3 regions of the Streptomyces sp. NPDC086023 genome follow, and region 3 is predicted to be linked to each of the others. Evidence: predicted binding sites of a transcription regulator. Region 3 holds the regulator's gene; each other region holds the start of a gene.

Region 1 (9,781 bases), on a different contig from region 3:
GCGTACGGCGTACTCGCCGCCCAGCGGCTGGACGAACCCCGCCAGCCGCGGCCAGTGCAGGTTCAGCAGCGGGCGGGCCACCAGCTCCGTCACCCGGCCGCCCTGCCCGGCACCGCCGCCCGGGCCCGCGTCCGGCACCCCGCCCGCGCCGACCAGCGGCCGGTCGTACATCGCCTTGACGAACTGCACCTCGGGATCGGTCAGCAGCGGGCCGACGATCCCCGAGACGAAGGCGGCGTCGAAGTCCCGCAGGTCCGCGTCCACGAAGCAGACGATGTCCCCCGAGGTCACCAGCAGCGACCGCCACAGCACCTCGCCCTTGCCCGGCAGCGCCGGGATCCGCGGCAGGATCTCGTCCCGGTGCACCACCCGCGCGCCGGCCTTGGCGGCCACCTCGGCGGTCCGGTCGGTCGAGCCCGAGTCGACCACCACCAGCTCGTCCACCAGCGGCGTACCGGAAACCGGGTCCATCAGATCGCGCCGGACGACCTCCACGATCTCCCCGACCGTGGCCTCCTCGTCGAGCGCCGGCAGCACCACGCTGACCCGGCTGCCCCGCGCCCGTTTGGCGGCGGCCAGCTGGTCGAGCGGGCGGTCGGCAGCCGACCAGGACCGGCTGGCCAGCCAGCGCTCCACCTCTTCCAGCACCCCGGATCCCCTCGTCAGTGATCGTTCCCAGTGATCTCTATCTCGCCGTTCGGACGGAACCTTCCACCTCCCGGCCCTTCGGTTACAGTCTTGAACAACGCGGATGACCATCGCATGTCGGGGGTCGGATGCCGCGCTGACAATCGAATACCGCTCATCCAGAGGGGCAGAGGGACACGGCCCGTTGAAGCCCCGGCAACCCTCCAGCCGGTCTCGTGCGCATCGTCGCGCAGCGAGGCTCCCGGCTAGGGAAGGTGCCAATTCCGTCTCATGGCGACGTCCGCCATGGGGAAGATGAGGAGAAAGGGCCTCGCCATCATGGCTTCACAGCACGCTACCCCCACCCAGGTCGACCTCGGCCCCGCCGCCGGACTCTCCTGCCGCGAGTGCGGGACCCGCTTCGACCTCGGCCCCATCTTCGCCTGTGCCGAGTGTTTCGGGCCCCTGGAGGTGGCGTACGACCTGCCCCTCGGCGACCCGGAGACCCTCCGCAAGCAGATCGAGGCCGGCCCGAACAGCATCTGGCGCTACGCCCCGCTGCTGCCCGTCCCCGCGGACGTGGCCGGGAAGCCGAACCTGAACCCCGGCTTCACCAAGCTCGTCGACGCCGAGAACCTGGCCAGGGAGCTGGGCGTCACCGGCAAGCTCTACGTCAAGGACGACTCCGGCAACCCGACGCACTCCTTCAAGGACCGCGTCGTCGCGATCGCCGTCGAGGCCGCCCGCGCCTTCGGCTTCACCACGCTCTCCTGCTCCTCCACCGGCAACCTGGCCGGCGCCGTCGGCGCCGCCGCCGCCCGCGCCGGCTTCCGCTCCTGCGTGTTCATCCCGCACGACCTGGAGCAGGGCAAGGTCGTCATGGCCGCGGTGTACGGCGGCGACCTGGTCGGCATCGAGGGCAACTACGACGACGTCAACCGCTTCTGCTCCGAGCTCATCGGCGACCCGCTGGGCGAGGGCTGGGGCTTCGTGAACGTCAACCTCCGCCCGTACTACGGCGAGGGCTCCAAGACCCTGGCGTACGAGATCTGCGAGCAGCTCGGCTGGCAGCTGCCCGACCAGATCGTCATCCCGATCGCCTCCGGCTCGCAGCTCACGAAGATCGACAAGGGTCTCCAGGAGCTGATCAGGCTCGGTCTGGTCGAGGACAAGCCGTACAAGATCTTCGGCGCCCAGGCCGAGGGCTGCTCCCCGGTCTCCGCCGCCTTCAAGGCCGGCCACGACGTGGTCCGCCCGCAGAAGCCGAACACCATCGCCAAGTCGCTGGCCATCGGCAACCCGGCCGACGGCCCGTACGTGCTCGACATCGCCCGCCGCACCGGCGGTTACGTCGAGGACGTCAACGACGAGCAGGTCGTGGACGCCATCAAGCTGCTCGCCCGCACCGAGGGCATCTTCGCCGAGACGGCGGGCGGCGTGACCGTCGGCGTCACGAAGAAGCTGATCGAGGAGGGCCGGCTGGACCCGTCCCTCACCACGGTCGTCCTCAACACCGGTGACGGCCTCAAGACCCTGGAGGCGATCTCCGGCACCGGCCAGACCGCCACCATCCGCCCGAGCCTGGACGCGTTCCGCGCCGCCGGCCTCGCCTCCTGATCCCCCGCCGCTGCTCCCCGGAAGGCACAGCCCCATGAGCGTCAACGTCCGCATCCCCACCATCCTCCGCACCTACACGGGCGGCCAGGCCGAGGTCCCCGCCGAGGGCGCCACCCTCGCCGAGGTCATCGAGTCCCTGGAGCAGAACCACCCCGGCATCGCCGCCCGCGTGCTGGACGACCAGGGCAAGCTGCGCCGCTTCGTGAACGTGTACGTGAACGACGACGACGTGCGCTTCGAGGGCGGCCTGGAGACGGCGACCCCCGAGGGCGCCGGCATCTCCATCATTCCGGCGGTCGCGGGCGGCTGCTGAGTCCCGTTTCCGGAGCCTTTTCCGGAGACCGAATAGTTCATCGAATCGCCCCTTCCGCAAAAGCGGAGGGGGCGATTCTGGTTGATTGCGCGCGGTAGGGTTGGGGTAGCCCCCCTCGCTGTTCATGCCGCGCGCATATGAGCGAACAGCGGCATGGTCGACATCGGGTCAATGTACGTGTGCGATATGCGCTGTTGGCGCGTTTCATCCGGCCCGACTTGCCCTGCTGTAATCCGAATTTTCGTGCCTTCTCTGGATTCCGACGTGTCCTGAATTCTCGTCGGAATGACCTGTTGCAGACAGCACTGGTGCAGATACATTCAGCCGCGGTCGGCGCGTTACGGCGCAAGGTCTGACCCGGGTCCGCGAAGTGCGGCCCCGCGCAAGGGCCAGTAATAGGGGAGTTAGGCATGGCTCAGGGCACCGTCAAGTGGTTCAACGCGGAGAAGGGCTACGGCTTCATCGCGGTCGACGGTGGTGCGGACGTCTTCGTCCACTACAGCGCGATCCAGATGGACGGCTACCGCACCCTCGAGGAAGGTCAGCGAGTCGAGTTCGAGATCTCGCAGGGCCAGAAGGGTCCGCAGGCGGACATGGTCAAGCTCGCCACCAGCTGAGGCCGCGGCGCGATCGACCAACGACGCATACACGTACGAGGGGCCCGCAACCCGGGGAGGGTGCGGGCCCCTCGTGCGTGCCCGCGCGCCCCTCCGCGCGCCCCGCGTCCCCCTTGATCGTCCGTTGATCGTCCGTCTCATCCGGTGGGCGACCTCGCCTGACTCGCTTGCACTCGGGGGGGTCGAGTGCTAATCATTGGCGTTAGCACTCTCCGGGTGAGAGTGATAAAGACGAGGACTGGGTCGGTGAGGCCCGCGAGCCCCCGGGGCAAGGACCCGCAGGGCACGCAGGCCGTCCGTCGCGGGCGCTGGCGCGGTCCGGAGCATTCCACCCCAGTCCGGGAGGACCACTTCACATGGCCAAGATCATCGCGTTCGACGAGGAGGCCCGGCGCGGTCTCGAGCGCGGCATGAACCAGCTCGCCGACGCCGTCAAGGTCACCCTTGGCCCCAAGGGCCGCAACGTCGTCCTCGAGAAGAAGTGGGGCGCGCCCACGATCACCAACGATGGTGTGTCCATCGCCAAGGAGATCGAGCTCGAGGACCCGTACGAGAAGATCGGCGCCGAGCTGGTCAAGGAAGTCGCCAAGAAGACGGACGACGTCGCGGGCGACGGCACCACCACCGCGACCGTGCTCGCCCAGGCGCTCGTCCGCGAGGGCCTGCGCAACGTGGCCGCCGGCGCCAACCCGATGGCCCTGAAGCGCGGCATCGAGAAGGCCGTCGAGGCCGTCTCCGGCGCCCTGCTCGACCAGGCCAAGGAGGTCGAGACCAAGGAGCAGATCGCTTCGACCGCCTCCATCTCCGCCGCCGACACCCAGATCGGCGAGCTCATCGCCGAGGCCATGGACAAGGTCGGCAAGGAAGGCGTCATCACGGTCGAGGAGTCCCAGACCTTCGGTCTGGAGCTGGAGCTCACCGAGGGCATGCGCTTCGACAAGGGCTACATCTCGGCGTACTTCGCCACCGACATGGAGCGTATGGAGGCGTCCCTGGACGACCCGTACATCCTGATCGTCAACTCCAAGGTCAGCAACGTGAAGGACCTCCTTCCGCTGCTGGAGAAGGTCATGCAGTCCGGCAAGCCGCTGCTGATCATCGCCGAGGACGTCGACGGCGAGGCCCTGTCGACCCTGGTCGTCAACAAGATCCGCGGCACCTTCAAGTCCGTCGCCGTCAAGGCCCCGGGCTTCGGCGACCGCCGCAAGGCCATGCTGGGCGACATCGCCATCCTCACCGGTGGCACGGTCATCTCCGAGGAGGTCGGCCTCAAGCTGGAGAACGCCGGCCTGGACCTGCTCGGCCGCGCCCGCAAGGTCGTCATCACCAAGGACGAGACCACGATCGTCGACGGTGCCGGTGACAGCGACCAGGTTGCCGGTCGCGTCAACCAGATCCGCGCCGAGATCGAGAACTCCGACTCGGACTACGACCGCGAGAAGCTCCAGGAGCGCCTCGCGAAGCTCGCCGGCGGCGTGGCGGTCATCAAGGCCGGTGCCGCGACCGAGGTCGAGCTGAAGGAGCGCAAGCACCGCATCGAGGACGCCGTTCGCAACGCGAAGGCGGCCGTAGAGGAGGGCATCGTCGCCGGTGGTGGCGTGGCCCTGCTCCAGGCCTCCGCGGTCTTCGAGAAGCTGGAGCTGGACGGCGACGAGGCCACCGGTGCCAACGCCGTCAAGCTGGCCCTGGAGGCCCCGCTGAAGCAGATCGCCGTCAACGGTGGTCTTGAGGGCGGCGTCGTCGTGGAGAAGGTGCGCAACCTCCCCGTCGGCCACGGCCTGAACGCCGCGACCGGCGAGTACGTCGACATGATCGCCGAGGGCATCATCGACCCGGCCAAGGTGACCCGTTCCGCCCTGCAGAACGCGGCCTCCATCGCGGCCCTGTTCCTGACCACCGAGGCCGTCATCGCCGACAAGCCGGAGAAGGCCGCGGCCGCTCCGGGCGGCATGCCGGGCGGTGACATGGACTTCTGATCGGCCCCTGGCTGATCGGCAGGTCCTGAGGATCCACGGATCCGAAGAGCTGTACGCAGAGGGCGGCACCCCATCGGGGGTGCCGCCCTCGGGCGTTGGTGCAGTGAGGCTGTCAGCCGATCTGCGGGTAGACGTTCCAGCTGCCGCCCGCGCCGTTCGGGCCGTAGGTCGCGATGGCCTTGCGGGCGGCGAAGGTCGCCGTACCGGAGCCGCCGGTGCCGAGGTAGACGTACATCTTTCCGCTGCTGTCACGGCCGACGATGTCGGCGCGGCCGTCGCCGTTCTGGTCGCCCGAGGCGGCGATGGCGTTGTAGGTGTTCCAGCCGGAGCCGATCAGCTGGCGGGACGTGAAGGGTGCCGTGGCGCTGCCCGTGCCCCGGTAGATGTAGAGGTTGCCGTCGGTGGCCTGGGCGATCAGGTCGGTGCGGCTGTCGCCGTTGACGTCCCCGCTGCCGACCAGCGCCTTGTACGTGCCCCAGCCGCTGCCGACGCGGACCGGTGCGGCGAACCCGGTGCCGTTGCCGCTGCCGGCGCGCAGCCAGAGGACGCCCGCGGTGTCGCGGGTGACCAGGTCGCCCCGGCCGTCGCCGGTCAGGTCGCCGGGGCCGGCGACCAGGTTGGTGGTGGAGAAGTCGCCGCTGACCAGGGCGTTCTTCTTGACGTTCGTCAGCTGTCCGCCGCCGAAGGCGAGTACGGCGGCCTGGTTCGAGCCGTCGATCCCGGCGGCCGTGACCAGCTTCCTGCCCGCGGGGAAGGTGCCGGAGGTCTCGTACGACGGGTAGAGGCCGTCGGAACGGTTGTCGTGGAAGTACAGCTCGCCGGCGGCGTTCACGGCACGCGCGACTTGAAGGGCGCGGTCGAGCTGCCGCTGCCCTTGTAGTACCAGAGGTAGCCGGAGCGGTCGCGGGCCAGGACGTCGCCGACGCCGTCGCGGTCCAGGTCTCCGGCGCCGACGAGCTGGTCGTAGCCGGACCAGCCGTACCCGACCTTCGTGCGGGTGGAGAACGGGTTGCCCGTGGAGCTGCCGTTGCTCTTGTACAGGTAGAGGTCGCCGGACGGCGTGCGGGCGATCAGGTCCGGGCGGCCGTCGCGGTTCAGGTCGTCGGCGGCGACCACGCGGTCGTAGATCTGCCAGCCGGTGCCGGTCCAGGTGGGCGCGAGGGTGCCGGACACCGTCGCGGTGTGCAGCGAGAGGCGGCCGTCGGCGGTCAGCTGGAGCACCTCGGGCCGTCCGTCCCCGCGCACGTTGCCGAGGCCGATGACGTCCTTGGGCTGGGCGGCCGGGTAGCCGTAGTACGTGTAGTTCTGGGCCCGGACGTACTTCGTGGACCACATGGTCCCCTCGCCCGACGCGTACCGGAACAGCAGGTCGTTCTGCCCGTCGCCGTCCACGTCGGTGCGGGGCTTGAGGGTGGTGGCCGCGTGGGCGGTCGCGCCGCCGGCCTCGCCGGGGACCGCGGCGGGCAGGGCGGTGGCGAGCCCGCTCGCCGAGAGGACGAAGGCGGCGCAGGCCGTGAGACGGCGCAGTCGGCGGCTACGGTCGCGGCGGGTGAAGCTGGACAACTGTCTCCTCTGATGAAGTCATGACAGGCGATGGCCGCAGGCTAGTGCGGGGGCCCAGGAGCCGTAAGGGGCGGGCGGTACAACCTTTTCCGGGCTCGACGGTCGGTTCCGCCGGTGCTCTGGTTGACTGGGAGCATCATGAGCGACCTCTTCGTGAAGATCTGCGGCCTGCGGACCGAGCGGGACGTCGAGACCGCCGTCCGCGACGGCGCCGACGCCGTGGGCTTCGTCTCCGCCGCGAGCCCCCGGCAGCTCGACGCCGCCACCGCCCGCCGGCTGGCCGCGCTGGTGCCCCCGCACGTCCTGACCGTCGGCGTCTTCCGCGGCCAGTCCGTGGACGAGGTGCGCCGCTTCACCGAGGAGAGCGGGCTGCGGGCCGTACAGTTGCACGGCGAGGAGGGGCCGGAGTTCTTCGAGGCGCTGCGCGCGGAGGGCCGCACCCTGCTGCGGGCCACCTCGAAGACCGACGTGCGGCGCTGCGGCGAGTACGGCGAGGACCTGCTGCTGCTGGACGCGCCGGACCCGGGCTCGGGCAAGCCGTGGAACTGGGGCGCGGCGGACTTCACCGCCCCCGAGGGCCGCTGGCTGCTGGCCGGCGGCCTGCACCCGGGCAACGTCCGGGAGGCCGTGGAGACCACCGGCGCGTGGGGCGTGGACGTGTCGAGCGGCGTGGAGAGCGCGCGGGGAGTGAAGGACCCGGAGCTGATCACGGCGTTCATCAGGGCGGCCCGGGGCTGACGGGGGTCAGCGGGTGTAGTCCTTGAGCTTCTCGGTGTCGAGGGTGATGGCGACCGGGCTCGGGAGCTTGACCTGTGCGCCGTACGGATACGTGGTGAGCTGGGCGTACTTGCCACGGGCGGGTTCCGCGTACACGATCAGCTCTTGTGCGGCGCGATCGACGAGCAGGTATACGGGGATGCCCGCTGCCGCGTAGCCGTCACGCTTCTCGCGGAAGTCGCGCCGGTCCCGTGCCGGGCGGTGTGGGCTGACCTCCACCGTCATCAGGGCTCCGTCCGGAGCCGCCCACTCGCCGGACCCTGCGAGCACGCCGGCCGGTCGGTACCGTCCGGTGCGGGAGCGCTCGGTGACGAGCCCCAGGGTCTGGTAGAGGCCGAGATCGGGGCGGAGCTCGAAGCAGAGGCGCACGAGCCACCTGACGATTTCACCGTGGGTGCCGTCCGTGGGCGGCCGGACTTCCAGTTTGCCGTTGATGAACTCGATCTGGACCGTCTCTGGGGCGGTGTGGGCGAGTTCCTCGAAGTCCTCGACGGGCATCTGCGCGGTGTCGGCGTCCGTCATGCGCGTGTCCCTTCGCGGATGCGGGCGGCGTGGGCGCGGACCTCGTCCGGGGTGAGAGGGGTCGCGCGGGATGGGGGCACGGGCTGGTTGCGGCAGGGGGCGCAGAGGCCGTCGTGGAAGGCCGACGGTGGGCCCGGGGCGCGGCAGTCGGTGCATTCGGCGCGGACCGGGGCCGGGGGGCGTTCCACGGGGTCGGGAGGGAGTTTGACTTCGAGGCGCTTGCGGACGAAGGCGGCCGGGTGGTGCACGTCGCGGGGGAGTCCGGCGGTGAGGGTCAGCGTGATCTGAGCGCCGGTCGCGCCCTTGGCCAGCCACGCTGCGACGAGCGGGGCGAGGGTGGAGCAGTCGGCCTTGGAGAGGGTGAGCCTCGGATCGTGCCTGCCGAGCCCGGCCAGGATGCCGAAGGCGCTGTCCGGGCTCGGGGCCGGTGGTGGGGGTTCGGGTGGCGGTGGCGCGGTGGGGGCGGGGGCGTCCTTACGGGTGAACCTCGCCCACCAGGCGCCATCCCGGGCGGTGCGGGAGAAGTAGGTGCGGGTGACCCAGCTGCTGCCGATGCGCTCGCGCTGGCGGCACAGGTGGCCGGCGTCGACCAGGCGGTTCAGGGCGGTGCGGAGTGCGCACTGGCCCCAGAGCGGCAGGACAGCGGCGAGGGTCTTCACGCTGATGTCCGCCCCGTCGGGCAGCCGGTCGATGTACGACGCGACGGCCGCCTCGCGGATCGGGAGGTCGGAGAAGTCGTTCCGCGTGCGGGCCAGTTGGTCCGGTGCGGTGATTTTTCCGTAGCCGGGCTTGGCGAGGGGGTGCGGAGCCGCCGTAAACTTGATGTCAGACATGGGGATCGTTTGGCCGATCTCATGGTTAGACCCTCGTTCGGTGTTGGCGCACCGGCGGGGGTCGTCTTTTTGCCGTCTCGCCGCAAGCTAGACCCTTGCGACCTTCCGTCGCAAGTCGCTCACGAATAGTCATTCTGGCTGGTCTGGGCGCCAGTTGGCGCTTCGCGGGCAGGGAGGGTGGGTGGGTTAAACCCACCTCCCATTCCTTCAAGAGAGGGCCCGGACGCGGCGGCTTGAGCCTCGGGGAGCTCAGGTGCTGGGAAAATCTCCGCGCTGGACGCCGACGAGGAACGCCGTCCACGCCGGGGCGGGGAACACGAGCTTCGGGCCGTCGGGGTTCTTGGAGTCCCGGACGGGGACGAGGTTGCAGTGCGGGGCGACCTCCAGGCAGTCCCCGCCGTCGCCCCCGCTGTGGGTCGACTTCCGCCAGCGGGCGACCTCGACGCAGTCGTCCCCGTCGCCGCTGCTGTAGCTGGACTTGAACCAATCCAGGTCGTACTCAGTGCTGGCCATGTGCGTAATCCTCCGCCACTGACTCGATCAAGGCCAGGGATGCCTCTGGCGACATCGCGCTGGCCACGACGTGATCGTAGGTCAGCTTGTAGTGCGAAACCGTCGATGGATCGTCCAACAGCTGCCCCGTTCCCAGCCCTTCGACGTAAGCGAGTGGAGGAGCGTCGGAGAAGTCCATGAGCTTGAGCGCGCCCCCTTGGGACATGTGGGCACCTGCGCTGAAGGGCAGAACTTGGACGATGATTCGACGGCGACGGGCCAGTGCGGTGATGTGCCGCAAGGCCTCCGACATGACGACCTTGCCCCCGACTTCGCGTCGCAGGACGGCTTCGTCGAGCACGGCCCACAACATTGGCTTTGTTGGATCGTCGAGTAGGCGGGCGCGGTCCAAGCGTGCCGATACCAGCTCATCGATCTTCGCTT
Region 2 (9,781 bases), on a different contig from region 3:
GAGGACCTCGACGCCTGGGAGCGCGAGCTGGGCCGCGAGCTGCCCGGCGGGATCTTCGGCGAGAACCTCACCACCTCGGGCGTCGACGTGAACGGCGCGCTGATCGGCGAGCGCTGGCGGGTCGGCCGGGACCTGGTCCTGGAGGTGGCCTCGGCCCGCATCCCGTGCCGCACCTTCGCGGGCCACCTGGACGAGGGCGGCTGGGTGAAGCGCTTCACGCAGGCCGCGAAGCCCGGGGCGTACCTCCGAGTGGTCCAGGGGGGCGAGGTGTCGCCCGGCGACGCCGTGGAGGTCGTAGACCGCCCGGACCACGAGGTCACGGTCGCCTTCTGGTTCCGCGCCTTCACCACCGAGCGGGAGCTGCTGCCGCGCACCCTCGCCGCCGGTGACGCCATGGAGCCGGAGGCGCGGGAAAAGGTCCGCGCGTACCTGGAGAAGCACGGCGGGACGACGGGCTGAAACCTGCGGCGGCTAGGTTGCGCACATGACGACTGCTCTGATTACGGGTTCCACGGCGGGCATCGGCGCCGCCTTCGCGCGCAAGCTGGCCGCCCAGGGGAACAACCTGGTGCTGGTGGCCCGGGACACCAAGCGGCTGCGCGAGCAGGCCACCGAACTGCACGACCGGCACGGGATCGAGGCCGAGGTGCTGACCGCCGACCTGTCGACGGAGGAGGGCATCGCGGCGGTCGAGCAGCGGCTCGGCGACCGCCGCGACCCGGTCGACCTGCTGGTCAACAACGCGGGGTTCGGCAACAAGGGCCGCTTCCTCGAAGTCTCGATGGCCGACGAGCTGACGATGCTGAAGGTGCACGTCGAGGCGGTGCTGCGGCTGACCTCGGCGGCGTCCGCGAGCATGCGCGAGCGCGGCCGGGGCGGGATCGTCAACGTGGCGTCGGTGGCCGCCTTCGTACCGCGCGGTACCTACGGCGCGAGCAAGGCGTGGGTCGTGCAGTTCACGCAGGGCGCGGCACGGGACATGGCGGGCTCCGGGGTGCGGCTGATGGCCCTGTGCCCCGGCTTCGTGCGTACGGAGTTCCACGAGCGGGCCGGCATGGGCACGGACAACATCCCGAACTGGATGTGGCTGGACGCCGACAAGCTGGTCACGGCGGCCCTGGCCGACCTGGCCAGGGGCCGCACCGTCTCGATCCCCGACCCGCGGTACAAGGCCCTGATGGGCGTCGTGAAGCTGACGCCGCGCGGGCTGCTGGGCGGGGTGTCCTCGCGCACCGGGCGCAAGTACGGACCCCAATGAGGGCGCCAGCCGGGGAGCGGCTGAAAAGCGCCAAACCAGCCGAATGGGTGGTTCTTCACTAAAATTGGGACTGTCCTTTCCAGCCCGGGAGACCGCCATGACATTCGTACAACTGGTCGATTACACGACGCACCAGCCCGAGGCCATGAACGACCTGCTCGACAAGTACGTCGCCCAGAGCCACGGCAGGCGCACGCTGACCCACAGCATCGTGGGCAAGGACCGCGACACGAACGACCACTACGTCGACGTCGTGGAGTTCCCTTCGTACGAGGAGGCCATGAAGAACTCGAACCTCCCCGAGACGGACCGCATGTTCCACGAGATGGTCGCGCTGTGCGACGGCATGCCGAAGTTCACCAACCTCGACGTGGTCCGCGACGAACACCTCAACACCATGCTGGTCAACCGGGTGTTCGAGGAGGTCATGCTGAACGGGAACATGGCCGTGTTCGAGGAGTGTTTCGCCACGAACTACATCGACCACGACGTCAGCAAGCCGGAGCAGACGGTCGTGGGGCGCGACGAGGTGATGAAGGACATTCAGATGTGGCGCGGCGGCTTCGAGATGTCCTTCGCCGTCGACGCGCAGCTCGCCCAGGACGACCTCGTCACCACCGTGTGGACGTGGCGCGGCAAGCACACGGGCGAGTTCATGGGCATGCCCCCCACCGGTAAGACCCACGAGACCACCGGCACCACCACCTTCCGCTGCACGGACGGCATGATCTCCGAGGGCTGGTGGCACTACGACATCATGCGCCTCATGCGCGAGATGGGCATGGACATGAACATGAGCGCGGACAAGGGGACGGGCGCCGCCGGCTGACGCCGCATCACCACGGGCAGGGTCCGCCGGCCCGGGCACGAGAGCCGGGGCCGAGACACGGGAAGGCCCCCGCCGCGTGCGACGGGGGCCTGCGTGTCAGCGCGTGGGTCAGTGGCTGTGGCCGTGACCGTGGCCGTGACCGTGGCCGTTGTCCTCCTCCTCGGCCGGCTTCTCGACGACCAGGGTCTCGGTCGTGAGCAGCAGCGAGGCGATGGAGGCGGCGTTCTCCAGGGCGGAGCGGGTCACCTTGACCGGGTCGATGACGCCGGCCTTGACCAGGTCGCCGTACTCGCCGGTGGCGGCGTTGAAGCCCTGGCCCTTCTCCAGCTCGGAGACCTTCGAGGTGATGACGTAGCCCTCAAGGCCGGCGTTCTCGGCGATCCAGCGCAGCGGCTCGACCACGGCGCGGCGGACGACGGCGACACCGGTCGCCTCGTCGCCGTCCTTGCCCAGGTTGTCGGCGAGGACCTTGGCGGCGTGGACCAGAGCGGAGCCACCACCGGAGACGATGCCCTCCTCGACCGCGGCGCGGGTCGCGGAGATGGCGTCCTCCAGACGGTGCTTCTTCTCCTTCAGCTCCACCTCGGTGGCGGCGCCGACCTTGATCACGCACACGCCGCCGGCCAGCTTCGCGAGGCGCTCCTGGAGCTTCTCGCGGTCCCAGTCGGAGTCCGTGGACTCGATCTCGGCCTTGATCTGGTTGACGCGGCCGAGGACGTCCTCGGAGGAGCCGGCGCCGTCCACGATCGTGGTGTCGTCCTTGGTGACGGTCACGCGGCGGGCGGAGCCCAGCACGTCCAGACCGGCCTGGTCGAGCTTGAGGCCGACCTCCTCGGCGATGACGGTGGCACCGGTGAGGGTGGCCATGTCCTGCAGCATCGCCTTGCGGCGGTCACCGAAGCCGGGCGCCTTGACGGCGACGGCGTTGAAGGTGCCGCGGATCTTGTTCACGACCAGGGTCGACAGGGCCTCGCCCTCGACGTCCTCGGCGATGATCAGCAGCGGCTTGGAGCCACCGGCCTGGATGACCTTCTCGAGCAGCGGCAGGAGGTCCTGGATGGAGGAGATCTTGCCCTGGTTGATCAGGATGTAGGGGTCCTCCAGGACCGCCTCCATGCGCTCCTGGTCCGTCACGAAGTACGGGGACAGGTAGCCCTTGTCGAAGGCCATGCCCTCGGTGAACTCGAGCTCGAGACCGAAGGTGTTGGACTCCTCGACGGTGATGACACCGTCCTTGCCGACCTTGTCCATCGCCTCGGCGATGAGCTCGCCGACCTGCTGGTCCTGCGCGGAGAGCGCGGCCACGGCGGCGATGTCGGACTTGTCCTCGATCGGGCGGGCGGTCGCGAGGAGGTCCTCGGAGATCGCCTTGACCGCGGCGTCGATGCCCTTCTTCAGGGCGGCCGGGGAAGCGCCGGCGGCGACGTTGCGCAGGCCCTCGCGGACCAGGGCCTGGGCCAGGACCGTGGCGGTGGTGGTGCCGTCACCCGCGATGTCGTTGGTCTTGGTCGCCACCTCCTTCACGAGCTGGGCGCCGAGGTTCTCGTACGGGTCCTCGATCTCGACCTCACGGGCGATGGTGACGCCGTCGTTGGTGATGGTCGGGGCACCGAACTTCTTGTCGATGACGACGTTGCGGCCCTTGGGGCCGATGGTCACCTTGACGGTGTCGGCAAGCTTGTTGACGCCGCGCTCGAGGGCGCGACGGGCGTCCTCGTCGAACTTCAGAATCTTCGCCATGGGAGCGTTTCAGTCCTCTTCGGTGAGACGAACTGCGCCCCGGGCACCCTGATATGGAGGTCTGGGGCCCGGGGCGCAGGTCAAAGCATCTGCTTCAGTGCGGTGCTTGGGTGAACTACTTCTCGACGATCGCGAGCACGTCGCGAGCCGAGAGGACGAGGTACTCCTCGCCGCTGTACTTCACCTCGGTGCCGCCGTACTTGCTGTACAGCACGATGTCGCCGACGGAGACGTCGAGCGGCAGGCGCTGACCGTCCTCGAAGCGGCCCGGGCCCACGGCGAGGACGACGCCCTCCTGGGGCTTCTCCTTCGCGGTGTCCGGGATGACCAGGCCAGAGGCCGTGGTCTGCTCGGCGTCCAGCGGCTGGACCACGATGCGGTCCTCGAGCGGCTTGATGGCAACCTTGGAGCTGGCGGTCGTCACGATCCGACCTCCCCCTTCGGAGATCTCACGGGGTTAACTGTCTGAGGTGGCGACCAGGTCGATCCGTCGTCGCGGGTGCCGGATCTGCCCGTCGCTGTGTTGGCACTCACCATGGGCGAGTGCCAGGGCCGAGACTATTCCGGCGATTAGCACTCGGTCAAGCGGAGTGCCAATTCACTGCGCGGCGCCCCCCGGAATCCACCCGCACCGCCCCGGGCCGGCGGCCCCGGACCCGGCCCGCGGACGCCGTCCCCAGGCCCCGGGGGCGGGCCGCCGGGGACACCCCGGGACCGTCACTCGCGGGCCCTGCCCCCCGGATGCCCCGGGGACGACCGCCGGGCCCACCCCGGGGCTTACCCCCTGGACCACCCACGACCTCAGGTGCGGGCCGCCTGGACCCGGGTACGGCCGGGCCTGGATGCATGCGGGCTGGTCCGGATGCGGGCCGGGACTCGGGCGCGGGGCCGGACTCGGGTGGCCGGCGTAACCCCGGAGGGTGGCGGGAGCCCGGCGGGGCGGCGCGAGCCCGCAGGGGGCCGAGCCCCGCGGGGCTGCCGGACCCCGGAGGGCTGCCTAACCCCGGAGGGCTGCGGGACCCCGGAGGGTCGGCGGGACCCCGGGTTCGGGGGGATTTGGGCGGTATGTGACGCTGGGCGGCGTGCGGATTCTGGTGGTGGAGGACGAAGTCGGGCTGGCCGAGTCGCTTCGGCGTGGCCTCGGCGCCGAAGGGCACTGGGTCGAGCTCGCCCACGACGGCCACCGCGGCCTGGAACTCGCGCTCGCCGGCGGCCCGTACGACGCTGTCGTGCTCGACCTGATGCTGCCCGGCCCCGGCGGGTACGAGATCTGCGCCCGCATGCGGCGCCACGGCGACACCACCCCCGTACTGATGCTGACCGCCAGGGACGGCGAGTACGACGAGGCCGAGGGCCTGGACGCCGGGGCGGACGACTACCTGACCAAGCCCTTCTCCTTCGTGGTCCTGTCGGCCCGCCTCCGCGCCCTCCAGCGTCGCGCCGGCACCGCCCCCGCCACCACCCTCCAGGCCGGTGACCTGGTGCTGGACCCCGTGGCCCGGCGCTGCCGCCGGGGCCCGTACGAGATCGAGCTGACCGCCCGTGAGCTGGGCGTCCTGGCCTGCCTGCTGCGCACCCCCGGCGAGGCGGTGGCCAAGCGGGACATCCTGGGCGAGGTCTGGGACGGTCCCGACGGCATCGACCCGAACATCGTCGAGGTCTACGTCTCCTCCCTCCGGAAGAAGGTCGACGCACCCTTCGGCCGCCGCTCCATCCGCACCGTGCACGGCCACGGGTACCGCGTGGTCCCCGATGGCGGCTGAGGCACGGCGCCCACAGCCGGGCCACGCCGCGCCGGTCCCCGGTCCCCGCCGCGCGCGGTACGGGCTGCGGGGGCGGGCCGCGTTGGCCGGGGGGCTGGCCATGGCGGCCGTGCTCGGTGCCGGCGGGCTCTGGCTGTACGGGCTGCTGCGCGCGAACCTGCTCGACAACACCACCGGCCGCACCGAGCCGGCCGCCCGCCGGACCGCCGCGCAGGTGGACACCGGCACGCTCCCCGCCGTGCTCCCCGACCCTGGCGGCGCCGACGAACTCGCCCGGCTGGCCCGTACCGTCAACGCCACGCTCGACCGGCTGGAGCTGGCCGACGAGCGGCAGCGCCGGTTCACCGCCGACGCCTCCCACGAGCTGCGCAACCCCCTCTCCGCCGTCCGCGCCCGCCTGGAGGTGGCACTGGCCCGCCCGGACCAGGAGTCGGTACGGGCCGCCCTCGCCGACACCGAGCGGCTCCAGCACGTCGCCGCCGACCTGCTCCTGCTGGCCCGCCTCGACGGCCGGCCCCCGCTCGCAGCCGAACCGGTCGACCTGGCGCTGCTGGCCGCCGAGGACCTGGCCCGGCGCCCCGCCCCGCGGGTGCCGGTGAGGGTGGTGGCGGGGGCGCCCGTACCGGCGTACGGGAACCCCGGACAGCTGGCCCGGCTGCTCGCGAACCTGGTCGACAACGCCCTGCGGCACGCCCGCACCGAGGTGCGGGTCCACGCGGCCGCCGGCCCCGGCGGCGACCCGGTGCTGGAGGTGGCGGACGACGGTCCCGGCATCCCGGCGGCGGACCGGGAGCGGGTCTTCGAGCGCTTCGTACGGCTGGACGGGGCCCGCTCCCGGGACCGCGGCGGCACCGGCCTCGGCCTGGCCATCGCCCGCGAGATCGCCCTGGCGCACGGCGGCGCGCTGACCTCGGGCACGGCACCGGGCGGCGGTGCCCGGCTGACCCTCCGGCTCCCCGCGCAGCGGCCCGCCTGGGAGCGCGAGGGCCGCGAGGCGGGCCGGAAGGCCGAGATCGAGACGGTACGGAACTTCCTCGGCGTGCCGGTCGACCACTTCGCCGAGCTGAACCTGGCCGGTTTCCACCACCTCGCCGGCGCGCTGGACGGCGTACCCGTCTGTCTGAAGCACGACGTGAAGGACCGGTACTCGGGTGCCGACTTCACCGCGGGCCACCACACCCTCGACGGGCGGCAGTCGCTGGCGTTCGTCCGCCAGCGGCACGGGCTGCCCATGGGCGACCTGGACCGCACCAGGCGGCAGCAGGCCTTCCTCGCGGGGGCGCGGTACGAGCTGAGCCAGGCCGGGACCTTCACCGATCCGGCGAAGCTGGTGCGGCTGCTGGACACGGCCAGGCAGGACCTCGTCACGGACGAGGGCTGGGACCTGCTGTCCTTCGTCGGGCAGGCGAAGAACCTCTCCGGCGGGGACGTCGAGTTTGTGACACTTCCCATCAAAGGGTTCGCGAGGAACCACGGCGAGGACGTCAACGTCGTTGATGATATGAAGATAAAGCGCCTCATAGCCGAGCAGATCGGGCCCAAGGCCGCTGCCGGCCCCGACTCCTCCGGCGCCCCCGGCGCGCCGGCCCACTCCCCCGCCCCGGCCTCCTCCCCCGCCCCGAGCACGCGGGACGGCGGTGGCAGCGCGAGCTCCGCGATCGACGGCGGCGGCATTCCGTGCGTGGACTGACCCCCCTGACGGTGGCGGGCGCCAAACGGCGCACCGAGGCGCTGCTGCTGGCCTTCGTCGTACTGATCACGGTCGGCGGGCACGCCAGCGTGGGCCTGTCGATGACCGGCAGGCTGCCGGACAACCTCGCGGACTTCGCGATCAGCATGAGCCTGCTGGCCCTGGTCGGGCACCTGGCGGTGCGCCGCTTCGCCGCGTACGCCGACCCGCTGATCCTCCCGATCACGCTGCTGCTGTCGGGCATCGGTCTGGTGCTGCTGGCGCGCCTGGACACGACGTACCTGGCCAAGTGGCCGAAGTCCGGGGCGACCGCGCCGAACCAGCTGATGTGGACCGTGGTGGGCACCGCGATCTGCATCGTCGTGCTGATGGTGCTGCGCGACCACCGCCACCTCCGGCGGTTCATCTACATCACCATGCTGGTGGCACTGGTGCTGCTGATGGCCCCGATGTTCTTCGGCGCGGACATGTACGGCGCCAAGCGGTGGATCGTCATCGGCGGGCAGTCGCTCCAGCCGGGCGAGTTCGTGAAGATCATGATCGCGGTCTTCTTCGCCGGCTACCTGGTCACCCACCGCGACTCGCTCTCGCTGACCGGGCGGAAGGTCCTGGGCGTGCGGCTGCCGCCGATGCGCCAGCTCGGACCGATCATCACCGTCTGGATCGTCTCGCTGCTGGTGCTGGTCTTCGAGCGCGACCTCGGCACCTCGTTGATCTTCTTCGGCGTCTTCGTGGTGATGCTGTACGTCGCCACCGAGCGCACCGGCTGGATCGTCTGCGGCCTGCTGATGGCCGCGCTGGGCGCCTTCGTGGTCGGCTCGACCGAACCGCACGTGAAGGGGCGCGTGGCGGCCTGGCTGGACCCGCTGGCGATCTACCTGCCGGAGGACCAGCGGCCGCCCGGCATCGTCTCGGAGCAGTCGGCCCAGGCGCTGTTCGGCTTCGGCAGCGGCGGCATCACCGGCACGGGCCTCGGCCAGGGCCACCCGGAGCTGATCGGCTTCGCCGGCCGCAGCGACTTCATCCTCACCACGATCGGCGAGGAGCTGGGCCTGGCCGGGGTCATGGTGGTCCTGCTGCTGTACGCGCTGCTGGCGCAGCGGGGGCTGCGGATGGCGCTGGGGGCGCGCGACCCCTTCGGCAAGCTGCTGGCCGTGGGCCTGGCGGCGGCGCTGGCCCTCCAGGTCTTCGTGGTCGCGGGCGGCGTGACGGGCCTGATCCCGCTGACCGGAAAGGCGCTGCCGTTCCTGGCCAAGGGCGGTTCCTCCCTGGTGGCCAACTGGATCATGGTGGCGCTGCTGCTGCGGATCTCCGACAGCGCGGAACGCCAGCGCGAGGCGGACGCCCGGGGCCCGGTGGAAACCACGATCACCCCGGTGGTCGCGGCTCCGACGGGAAGCTGACGGAAGGGGCGGGGGAACTCCCCCGCCCCTCGGCTCACTCCCCTCGGGGCGCGGCCAGCTGCTCGGCGACCACGCGGAACCAGACCACGTACGAGAACGGCTCCGGCGGCCCGACCTCCATGCCGAGCTCCGCGGCCGCGAGGGCGTAGTCGGGCTCGTCCAGCGGCAGGGCGAGCAGCTCGTGGAGCTCCCCGACGAGCCGCGCCACCAGCTGCGGGTCGGTCCCGTCGGCGTAGTCCCGGACGGCCGCCTCGTGGTCGGGGAACTCGTCCACGATGTCCTGCGAGAACCACCCGCCCAGCAGCTGCGCCGTCTCCGGGAAGCGGGCGTGCCACTCCCAGTGGGTCTGCGGGCTGGCGGGCGCGGGCACGTCGCCGCCCTCGATGCTCTGCTTGAGGTGGTCGGCGACGACCAGCAGCCAGTCGCCGATCGCGGACTCGGGCAGCCCGGTGTCGGGGACGGCGTAGAACTCGCCGAGGTTGATCCGCAGCCGGCCCGGGGGGTTGCGGCTGTACTCGCGCAGCTGGCGCTCCGCCTCGGCGATGGCCCAGGGACGGGTGTGCCAGGTGTGGCGCAGGTAGGCGTCGAGCGCGGTGCTGCGCCGCTCCGGCGTGTCGTCGGCCGCCTGGCCGAGGTAGGCGCGCATGACCTGGTCGAGCTCGCCGTAGCGGCGGTCGTGGTCGAGGGGCTTCATGGGCACGGTCGCGGCGCCTCTACAGGTAGATCGGGAGGGTGGTCTGGACGACGAAGCCGTGCGGGCTGCGGGGCTCGCGGCGCAGCACGACGCGGGCGGCCCGTACGTCGACGGGCTCGCGGCCGGCGAGCATCATCGCCTCCAGCAGCACCCGGCCGACCGGTTCCTCACGGGAGGGCCAGGCGGCCTCGATGGTCAGCCGCGGCCGCGTGCCCTGGGCGAGCCAGCGGTGCACCGCCTGCTCGTTGGCGGTCACCACCATCTGGGTGGCCCACTGCGCGGTCTCCCGGTCGGGGTAAGTGGCGGATCGGGTCAGCATGCTCGAATTCTCTCGTACGGGTGAGCGGGCGGCGGGGTCAGTACTCGGGGGCGAAGGTCCAGTAGAGGCCGACCTCGGCGTCGGA
Region 3 (9,781 bases):
ACCTCGACCTCATCTACGGCACCCCGGGCGAGTCCGACGACGACTGGCGGGCCTCCCTGGACGCCGCGCTCGGCGCCGGCCCCGACCACGTCAGCGCGTACGCCCTGATCGTCGAGGAGGGCACCCAGCTGGCCCGCCGGATCCGCCGCGGCGAGGTCCCGATGACCGACGACGACGTGCACGCCGACCGGTACCTCATCGCCGAGGAGGTCCTCTCCGGCGCCGGCTACCACTGGTACGAGGTGTCGAACTGGGCCACCTCCGAGGCCGGCCGGTGCCTGCACAACGAGCTGTACTGGCGCGGCGCCGACTGGTGGGGCGCGGGCCCCGGCGCTCACAGCCACGTCGGCGGCGTCCGCTGGTGGAACGTGAAGCACCCCGGCGCCTACGCCGCCGCCCTCGCCGCCGGCCGCAGCCCCGGCGCCGGGCGCGAGCTGCTGTCCGCCGAGGACCGGCGCGTCGAGCGGGTCCTGCTGGAGCTCCGGCTGGCCGACGGCTGCCCGCTGGACCTGCTGGCCCCGGCCGGGCTCGCGGCCGCCGGCCGGGCGCTCGCCGACGGCCTGCTGGAGCCCGGCCCGTACGCCGAGGGCCGCGCGGTCCTCACCCTGCGCGGCCGCCTCCTCGCGGACGCGGTGGTCCGCGACCTGGTGGACTGACGGAGCCGCCGGCTCGGCTCGCAGCGACGGCAGCGTTCACCCACCGGGGTGAACCCACGCGGAACCCCCGGGACGCTGCCTAACCTGTCCATAGCCTGGCGCCGTAGCTCACGGCGGCAGAAGTGGAGGCACGGAGATGACCGCTGTGGACGATCGCCGGATGACCGAGTTCTTCGAGAGTCTCCAGGCTCCCGAGGGCATCAAGGTCGAGCTCCTCAGGGGGGAAATCGTGATGATGGCCGGGCCGGACCTGGTCCACAACCTGATCGTGGAAGCGATCCAGGACTCGATTCCCCGCGATCGCTGGCTCCGGCTGCAGACCCAGGACGTCGACCTGCTGAGGGAGTCGAGCGAGCCGCAACCGGATCTCGTCGTCGTGCCCAGGGAGGCCGCGCCCGGGTCCGGACGTCTCATGCCCGTCGAGGTCGTCACGCTCCTCGTCGAGGTGGTGTCCAAGACGAGCAGGCTCCGGGACTACGTGACCAAGCGTTCCCTCTACGCGGCCGGCGGCGTGCCCGCGTACCTGATCGTGGACCCCTTCGAGGCCAAGTGCACGATGCTCACCGAGCCCTTCGGTTCCGGGGAGCAGGCCGGGTACCGGGCGGAACGGACCAGCAAGTTCGGGGAGCCGGTTCCGCTGGCGGGCCTGGGCCTGGTCCTGGGCACCGAGGAGTTCGGCACCCTGCCGTAGGTCACGCGGGCGCCGTCACGAAGTCGATCAGTTCTTCCACGCGGCCCAGCAGGGACGGCTCCAGGTCCTGGTACGAGCGGACGCGGGACAGGATGTGCTGCCAGGCCGCGCCCGTGTTCTGCGGCCAGCCGAGGGCGCGGCAGACGCCGGTCTTCCAGTCCTGGCCGCGCGGCACCTCCGGCCAGGCGGCGATGCCCAGGGAGGACGGCTTCACCGCCTGCCAGACGTCGACGTACGGGTGGCCCACCACCAGCACGTCCGCCCCGGTCACCGCGGCCGCGATGCGGGACTCCTTCGAGCCGGGGACCAGGTGGTCCACCAGCACGCCCAGGCGGGCGTCCGGGGCGGGGGCGAACTCGGCGACGATGGCCGGGAGGTCGTCGACGCCCTCCAGGTACTCGACCACCACGCCCTCGATGCGCAGGTCGTCGCCCCACACCCGCTCGACCAGCTCCGCGTCGTGGCGCCCCTCCACGTAGATGCGGCCGGCCCGGGCCACCCGCGCCCGGGCCCCGGGGACCGCCACAGAGCCCGAGGCCGTCCGGCCGGGGCCCGCGGCCGCCGGGCGCGCGGAGGGCCGTACGAGGGTCACCACGGCCCCCTCCAGCAGGAAGCCGCGCGGCTCCAGGGGGAACGCGCGGCGCTTGCCGAAGCGGTCCTCCAGCGTCACCGTGCCGCCCTCGCAGGCGACCACCGCACCGCACCACCCGGTGGCCACCTCCTCGACCACCAGATCGTGGTCCGCCGGCACCTCGGGCGCGGGCCGGGACTTCTTCCAGGGCGGGGTCAGGTCGGGACCGTACTGTCGCATTCGCACGACAGTAGGAACGGCGTCACCCTCACGCGCGCGACACGCCGAAACGACGGGCCAGTGTGTCGCGCTGCTCATGGACGAACCGGGCATCCACCACCGAACCGTGCCCCGGCACGTACAGCGCGTCCTCCCCGCCCAGCGCCAGCAGCCGGTCCAGCGCCGCCGGCCACCGGCCGGGCACCGCGTCCGGCCCGGCCTGGGGCTCCCCGGACTCCTCCACCAGGTCCCCGCAGAACACGACCTCCCGCTCGCCGGGCACCAGCACGGCCAGGTCGTGGCCGGTGTGCCCCGGCCCCACGTTCGCCAGCAGCACCTGCACCCCGCCCAGGTCCAGCGTCCACTCGCCCGAGACGTGGTGCCGGGGCGGCACCAGCAGCTCCGCGGCCTCCGCCGCCTCCTCCGCCGCGAGCCCGTGCCGCACCGCGGACTCGCGCAGCTCCTCACGCTCCGCCACGAGCAGCGCGTCCAGGCCGACCGCGCCGAACACCTCGGGCCCCGAGAACGCCGCGGCACCCAGAACATGATCGAAATGGCCGTGCGTGAATGCGAGGTGCGTCACTCTCCGGCCGGTCAGCAGCTCCGCCTGAGCCCGCAGCTCGGCGCCCTCCCGCACGCACGAACCGGGGTCGACCATGAGCACCGAACGGTCCCCCACCACCAGTCCCACCGTGCAGTCCCACACCGGGAGCCGCCGCCGGCCGGTGCGCCCGGTCAGCCGTTCCCACCCCGCCTCTTCCCAAGCCACGTCCATACCGCGACGCTACCGTGACGGGCCGCCCTTGCTAGGGGCGTACCCCGCCGCCGTACACTGACCGGGGGATCTCTGGCACTCACACGCATCGAGTGCCAAGCCAGTGAAACGAACCGGGCATCACAGCTGGAGGTGTGCGCGATGCTCAGCGAACGCAGACTCGAGGTGCTGCGCGCCATCGTCCAGGACTACGTCGGGACGGAGGAGCCGGTCGGCTCCAAGGCACTCACGGAGCGCCACAAGCTCGGCGTCTCGCCGGCCACCGTGCGCAACGACATGGCGGTGCTGGAGGACGAGGGCTACATCGCCCAGCCGCACACCAGCGCCGGCCGCATCCCGACCGACAAGGGCTACCGCCTCTTCGTCGACCGGCTCGCGGGCGTCAAGCCGCTGTCGAGCCCGGAGCGCCGGGCCATCCAGAACTTCCTGGACGGCGCGGTCGACCTCGACGACGTCGTCGGCCGCACGGTCCGGCTGCTCGCGCAGCTGACCCGGCAGGTCGCCGTCGTGCAGTACCCGAGCCTCACCCGCTCCACGGTGCGCCACGTCGAGCTGCTCTCCCTCGCGCCGGCCCGGCTGATGCTCGTACTGATCACCGACACCGGCCGGGTCGAGCAGCGCATGGTCGACTGCCCGGCGCCGTTCGGCGAGACCTCGCTGGCGGATCTGCGGGCCCGGCTGAACAGCCGGGTCGTCGGCCGCCGGTTCGCGGACGTGCCGCAGCTGGTGCAGGACCTGGCGGAATCCTTCGAGACCGACGACCGGGGCACCGTCCAGGTCGTGCTCTCCACGCTGCTGGAGACACTGGTCGAGGAGACCGAGGAGCGGTTGATGATCGGCGGCACCGCCAACCTCACCCGCTTCGGACACGACTTCCCCCTCACGATCAGGCCGGTGCTGGAGGCGCTTGAGGAGCAGGTCGTGCTCCTCAAGCTGCTCGGCGAGGCCAAGGAACCGGGCGTGACGGTACGCATCGGGCACGAGAACGCCCACGAAGGGCTGAACTCCACGTCCGTCGTGTCGGTCGGCTACGGTTCGGGCGGCGAGGCAGTCGCCAAACTCGGCGTGGTCGGACCGACCCGCATGGACTACCCCGGAACGATGGGAGCGGTACGCGCAGTGGCACGTTACGTCGGACAGATCCTGGCGGAGTCGTAAGTGGCCACCGACTACTACGCCGTACTCGGCGTACGCCGCGACGCGTCCCAGGACGAGATCAAGAAGGCCTTCCGCCGCCTGGCGCGCGAACTCCACCCGGACGTCAACCCGGACCCGAAGACGCAGGAGCGCTTCAAGGAGATCAACGCCGCCTACGAGGTGCTGTCGGACCCGCAGAAGAAGCAGGTCTACGACCTCGGCGGCGACCCGCTGTCCGCCTCGGGCGGCGGCGGTGCGGGCGGCTTCGGCGCCGGTGGCTTCGGCAACTTCTCGGACATCATGGACGCCTTCTTCGGTACGGCGTCCCAGCGCGGCCCGCGCTCGCGCACCCGGCGCGGCCAGGACGCGATGATCCGTCTTGAGCTGGAGCTCGACGAGGCGGCCTTCGGCACGACCAAGGACATCCAGGTCGACACCGCCGTGGTCTGCACGACCTGCTCCGGCGAGGGCGCCGCACCCGGCACCTCCGCCCAGACCTGTGACATGTGCCGCGGCCGCGGCGAGGTCTCCCAGGTCACCCGGTCCTTCCTGGGCCAGGTCATGACCTCGCGCCCCTGCCCGCAGTGCCAGGGCTTCGGCACCGTCGTCCCGACCCCGTGCCCCGAGTGCGCGGGTGACGGCCGGGTCCGCTCCCGCCGCACCCTCACGGTCAAGATCCCGGCCGGTGTGGAGAACGGCACGCGGATCCAGCTCGCGGGCGAGGGCGAGGTCGGCCCCGGCGGCGGCCCCGCCGGCGACCTGTACGTCGAGATCCACGAGCTGCCGCACCCGGTCTTCCAGCGGCGCGGCGACGACCTGCACTGCACGGTCACCATCCCCATGACGGCGGCGGCCCTGGGCACGAAGTGCCCGCTGGAGACGCTGGACGGCATGGAGGAGGTCGACATCAGGCCCGGCACCCAGTCCGGCCAGTCGATCCCGCTGCACGGGCGCGGCGTCACGCACCTGCGCGGCGGCGGCCGCGGCGACCTGATCGTCCACGTCGAGGTGCAGACCCCGGCGAAGCTGGACCCGCAGCAGGAGGAACTGCTGCGCCAGCTGGCGAAGCTGCGCGGCGAGGAACGCCCGACGGGCCAGTTCCAGCCCGGGCAGCAGGGGCTGTTCTCGCGACTGAAGGACGCTTTCAACGGCCGCTGACGGCGGTGGCCCCCGGCGGCGGGGGCCTTGCCGGGGGTCCGGGGGTGGCCCCCGGGCGGACACGGTCAGCCCGGGCAGCAGGGGCTGTTCTCGCGGCTGAAGGACGCTTTCAACGGCCGCTGACCGTGCGCGGAGCGTGCTCCGGCGGCCGCTGGGCGAACGCCCAACGGCCGCCCGGAGAACCGCCGGTGCACCGGCTCCGGGCGGACTATGCCAGGCGAATGCCCTGATTCGGCACCGTGCGGGGGACATGGCACGATGCAGGTCATGTCCTCCGCGCTGAGCGATCTCCACCCGCACCCGATCGTGCAGGCCCCCATGGCGGGCGGCGCCTCCGGCCCGCAGCTCGCCGCAGCCGTGTCCGACGCGGGCGGACTGGGCTTCCTGGCCGGCGGCTACAAAACCGCCGACGGCATGTACCAGGAGATCAAGCGGATGCGCGCGCTCACCCGCGCGCCGTTCGGCGTGAACCTCTTCATGCCCCAGCCCGGCCACGCCGACCCCGCCGAGATAGCGGCCTACCGGGGCCAGCTCGCGGGCGAGGCCGCCTGGTACGACGCGCCGCTGCCCGAGGACGTCGACGACCGCACCGACGACGGGTACGACGCCAAGCTCGCGATCCTGCTCGACGACCCCGTCCCGCTCGTCTCCTTCACCTTCGGCTGCCCCGCCCCCGAGCTGCTGGCCGCCTTCGCCGCCGTGGGAACCCGTACCGTCGTCACCGTGACCTCCGCGGAGGAGGCCCGTACCGTCCAGGCCGCGGGCGCCGACGCCGTGTGCGTCCAGGGCATCGAGGCCGGCGGCCACCAGGGCACCCACCGCGACGATCCCGAGACGGACTGCGCCGGCTTCGGACTGCTCCCGCTGGTGGCGCAGGTACGCGAGGCCGTGGCCCTCCCGATCATTGCAGCCGGCGGGCTGATGCGCGGCGCCCAGATCGCCGCCGTACTGGCCGCCGGGGCGGAGGCCGCCCAGCTCGGCACCGCCTTCCTGGTCTGCCCCGAGTCGGGCGCCAGCCCCCTGCACAAGCGGGCCCTGACCGACCCGCTGTTCTCCCGCACCGAACTCACCCGGGCCTTCTCGGGCCGCCCCGCCCGGGGCCTGGTCAACCGCTTCATGCGCGAGCACGGCCCCTACGCGCCGGCCGCCTACCCGCAGGTCCACCACCTGACCAGCGGGCTGCGCAAGGCCGCGGCCGAGGCCGGCGACCCGCAGGGGATGGCCCTGTGGGCGGGGCAGGGGCACCGGCTGGCCCGGACGCTGCCGGCCGCGGAGCTGGTGGAAGTCCTCGTGGCCGAACTGGCAGAGGCGCAGAGCGCGTTGACAAGGAGTGCGTCATGACAGCCCCCGTATTCGTGGTCGAGAAGGTGCCCGCCGGGCCCGAGTTCGTCCTGGACGGCCCGGAGGGGCGGCACGCGGTCTCCGTCAAGCGGCTGGAGCCGGGCGAGGACGTCGTGCTCACCGACGGCCGCGGCCAGTGGGCCGAGGGCGTCGTGAAGGCCGCCGAGGGCAAGGACCGGCTGGTCGTCACGGACCTGCACGAGGTGCTGACCGAGCCGGACCCGCGGCCGCACATCACGGTGGTCCAGGCGCTGCCCAAGGGCGACCGCGGGGAGCTTGCCGTCGAGACCATGACCGAGACCGGCGTCGACGCGATCGTGCCGTGGCAGGCCTCCCGCTGCATCACCCAGTGGCGGGCCGAGCGCGGGGCGAAGTCGCTGGCCAAGTGGCGCAACACGGCCCGCGAGGCCGGCAAGCAGTCACGCCGGGTGCGGTTCCCCGAGGTGGCGGAGGCGATGTCCACCCGGCAGGTCGCGCAGCTGCTGGCCGGCGCCGACCTGGGCGTGGTGCTGCACGAGGACCGGGACCACCCCTCCGAGGCGCTGGCCACGGCCGCCCTGCCGGAGACCGGTTCGATCGTGGTCGTGGTGGGCCCCGAGGGCGGGGTCTCGCCGGAGGAGCTGGCCGTCTTCGCGGAGGCGGGGGCGCGGCCGTACCGGCTCGGGCGCTCGGTGCTGCGCACCTCGACGGCGGGCACGGCCGCGGTGGCCGTCCTGCTGGCCCGCACCGGCCGCTGGTCGTGACACCGGGGCCCGGCCGGGAAACGGGGACGCCCGCGCGGCAGGGGGCCGATACGATGCGCCCGTACCGATCAAGGAGCCGCGAGGAGGCCGCACATGGCTGGCGAGGCACAGCCCGACTGCCTGTTCTGCAAGATCGTCACCGGTGATGTCCCGGCCACGATCGTGCGGGAGACCGAGACCACCGTCGCCTTCCGCGACATCAACCCCCAGGCACCGACGCACGTCCTGGTGATCCCCAAGGCGCACTACCCGGACGCGGCCTCCCTGGCCGCGGCCGAGCCGGCGCTGGCCGCCGACGTGCTGCGCGAGGCCGGGGCGGTGGCCGCGGACGAGAAGGCCGACGGCACCGGCTACCGCGTGGTGTTCAACACCGGCGCGGGCGCCGGCCAGACCGTCTTCCACGCGCACGCCCACGTCCTCGGCGGCCGCGGCCTCGAATGGCCCCCCGGATAAGCCGTGTCCGTACGGGAATTCGTGGTGCTGGGCACGGCGAGCCAGGTGCCCACCCGCCACCGCAACCACAACGGCTACCTCCTCCGCTGGGACGGCGAGGGCTTCCTCTTCGACCCGGGCGAGGGCACGCAGCGGCAGATGCTGCGGGCCGGCGTGGCCGCGCACGACATCGACCGGATCTGCATCACGCACTTCCACGGCGACCACTCGCTCGGCCTGGCCGGGGTGATCCAGCGGATCAACCTCGACCAGGTGCCGCACCCGGTCACCGCGCACTACCCGGCCAGCGGCCAGGTCTTCTTCGACCGGCTCCGGTACGCCACGGCGTACCGCGAGACGGTGCGCATCGACGAGGCCCCGGTCGCGGCGGACGGAGTGCTGGCCAAGGGTGACGCGTACACCCTGGAGGCACGCAGGCTCTCCCACCCGGTGGAGTCCTTCGGCTACCGGATCACCGAGCCCGACGGGCGGCGCATCCGGCCCGAGCTGCTGGCCCGGCACGGGATCAGCGGCCCCGACGTGGGCCGCATCCAGCGCGACGGCGTCCTGGACGGCGTCACGCTCGACCAGGTCAGCGAGCACCGGCCGGGCCAGAGCTTCGCCTTCGTCATGGACACCCGGCTGTGCGAGGGCGTGCACGCCCTCGCCGAGGGCTGCGACATGCTGGTGATCGAGTCCACCTTCCTCGACGAGGACGTGCGGCTGGCCACCGAGCACGGCCACCTGACCGCCGGGCAGGCGGCCACGGTCGCGCTGGAGGCGGGGGTGAAGCACCTCGTGCTGACCCACTTCTCCCAGCGGTACACCGACCCGGAAGCCTTCGAGCGGCAGGCGCGGGCGGCGGGCTTCCAGGGCGAGCTCACGGTCGCCCAGGACCTCCTGCGCGTCCCGCTCCCGAAGCGCCGGTAGCGGGGGCGGGCGGGTCGGGGCCGGACACGACCCGCTCCCGCCCGCCCGGCCCCCCGCCCGGCGCCCCCGCCCCGCCCGCCCCTCCCCGGCGCCCCGGCGCCCCGGCGCGGCCCCGTGCGGAGCGTGCAGAGTCGAGCCCTGCTGTAGTGATCTGGGACACACTGGGTTTGAGCCGACTGCCGGCGGGCAGGGCTGCACACTTTCTCGCGTACGGACCCGGGGAGCACGCCATGGCCAGCAGGAACGGACAGCACCGCCGGGGCGCCCTGGACCCGCTCAGAGAGGTCCGCGCCCCGCAGGACCCCGGCTGCGACGTCTTCCTGACCGGCACGGTCTTCCTCGACATCATCTTCACCGGCCTCGACTCGGCCCCCGTGCGCGGTACGGAGTCCTGGGCGCGCGGCATGGGACAGAGCCCCGGCGGCGTCGCGAACATGGCCACCGCCCTCGCCCGCCTCGGGCTGCGCACCAGCCTGGCCGCGGCCTTCGGCGACGACTTCTACGGCGAGTACTGCTGGGACGCGCTGGAGCAGGGCGAGGGCATCGACCTGTCCCAGTCCCGCACGGTGCCCGGCTGGCACTCGCCGGTGACGGTCTCCATGGCCTACGAGGGCGAGCGCACGATGGTCTCCCACGGCCACGAGGCGCCCCCTCCGGCCGGTCCGGGGCCCTTCCCGGACTGCCCGCCCCGGGCCCGGGCCGCGGTGGCCTCCCTGGAGCCGGGCAGGCCGGAGGAGTGGATCGCGGCCGCGGCCGGCCGGGGGGCCCGGATCTTCGCCGACGTGGGCTGGGACGAGACCGGCCGGTGGGACCTGGACGGGCTGGCCGGCCTGGCGCACTGCGAGGCCTTCCTGCCCAATGCGGGGGAGGCCATGCGGTACACCGGCGAGGACGACCCGCGGGCGGCGGCCCGGAAGCTGGCCGAGCGGGTGCCGATCGCCGTGGTCACGATGGGCGAGCGGGGCTCGTACGCGGTGGACGGGCGCACCGGGGAGACCGCCGAGGTACCCGCGATCGCCGTGGAGGCCCTCGACCCCACGGGCGCGGGCGACGTGTTCGTGGCGGGCTTCCTGACCGGCACCCTCGCCGAGTGGCCGCTCGCGGACCGGCTGGCCTTCGCGGGGCTGA

The links. The regulator HrcA, encoded in region 3, represses chaperone genes, less so after heat shock. The targets are predictions, from matches to a motif close to TTNGCACTCNGNNNNNCNGAGTGCNAA.
Region 1: a site for HrcA is predicted at 3,341-3,367, ahead of groL (chaperonin GroEL). Genes of this name have one in related genera too.
Region 2: a site for HrcA is predicted at 4,398-4,424, ahead of groES (co-chaperone GroES). Genes of this name have one in related genera too.

What each region holds. Positions count from the first base shown of each region.
Region 1 covers NZ_JBITRX010000001.1:120,097-129,877, forward strand. Annotated here, with positions in the region: gene ACIF6F_RS00625 (glucosyl-3-phosphoglycerate synthase) at 1-648, opposite strand, end outside; SAM riboswitch class I at 800-949, shown strand; gene thrC (threonine synthase) at 943-2,244, shown strand; gene ACIF6F_RS00635 (ubiquitin-like small modifier protein 1) at 2,279-2,557, shown strand; gene ACIF6F_RS00640 (cold-shock protein) at 2,968-3,174, shown strand; gene groL (chaperonin GroEL) at 3,531-5,150, shown strand; gene ACIF6F_RS00650 (FG-GAP repeat domain-containing protein) at 5,263-5,982, opposite strand; gene ACIF6F_RS00655 (FG-GAP repeat domain-containing protein) at 5,979-6,713, opposite strand; gene ACIF6F_RS00660 (phosphoribosylanthranilate isomerase) at 6,852-7,451, shown strand; gene ACIF6F_RS00665 (Uma2 family endonuclease) at 7,458-8,012, opposite strand; gene ACIF6F_RS00670 (hypothetical protein) at 8,009-8,845, opposite strand; gene ACIF6F_RS00675 (DUF397 domain-containing protein) at 9,095-9,358, opposite strand; gene ACIF6F_RS00680 (helix-turn-helix domain-containing protein) at 9,345-9,781, opposite strand, start outside.
Region 2 covers NZ_JBITRX010000006.1:228,342-238,122, reverse strand. Annotated here, with positions in the region: gene ACIF6F_RS14860 (MOSC domain-containing protein) at 1-459, shown strand, start outside; gene ACIF6F_RS14855 (SDR family NAD(P)-dependent oxidoreductase) at 485-1,258, shown strand; gene ACIF6F_RS14850 (ester cyclase) at 1,356-2,087, shown strand; gene groL (chaperonin GroEL) at 2,196-3,827, opposite strand; gene groES (co-chaperone GroES) at 3,943-4,251, opposite strand; gene ACIF6F_RS14835 (response regulator transcription factor) at 4,910-5,590, shown strand; gene ACIF6F_RS14830 (LCP family protein) at 5,691-7,280, shown strand; gene ACIF6F_RS14825 (FtsW/RodA/SpoVE family cell cycle protein) at 7,268-8,683, shown strand; gene ACIF6F_RS14820 (contact-dependent growth inhibition system immunity protein) at 8,718-9,383, opposite strand; gene ACIF6F_RS14815 (RNase A-like domain-containing protein) at 9,397-9,696, opposite strand; gene ACIF6F_RS14810 (hypothetical protein) at 9,734-9,781, opposite strand, start outside.
Region 3 covers NZ_JBITRX010000030.1:16,191-25,971, reverse strand. Annotated here, with positions in the region: gene hemW (radical SAM family heme chaperone HemW) at 1-656, shown strand, start outside; gene ACIF6F_RS34850 (Uma2 family endonuclease) at 793-1,347, shown strand; gene ACIF6F_RS34845 (DUF3097 domain-containing protein) at 1,349-2,158, opposite strand; gene ACIF6F_RS34840 (MBL fold metallo-hydrolase) at 2,187-2,912, opposite strand; gene hrcA (heat-inducible transcriptional repressor HrcA) at 3,054-4,070, shown strand; gene dnaJ (molecular chaperone DnaJ) at 4,071-5,207, shown strand; gene ACIF6F_RS34825 (nitronate monooxygenase) at 5,475-6,548, shown strand; gene ACIF6F_RS34820 (16S rRNA (uracil(1498)-N(3))-methyltransferase) at 6,545-7,291, shown strand; gene ACIF6F_RS34815 (histidine triad nucleotide-binding protein) at 7,385-7,744, shown strand; gene ACIF6F_RS34810 (ribonuclease Z) at 7,748-8,653, shown strand; gene ACIF6F_RS34805 (carbohydrate kinase family protein) at 8,884-9,781, shown strand, end outside.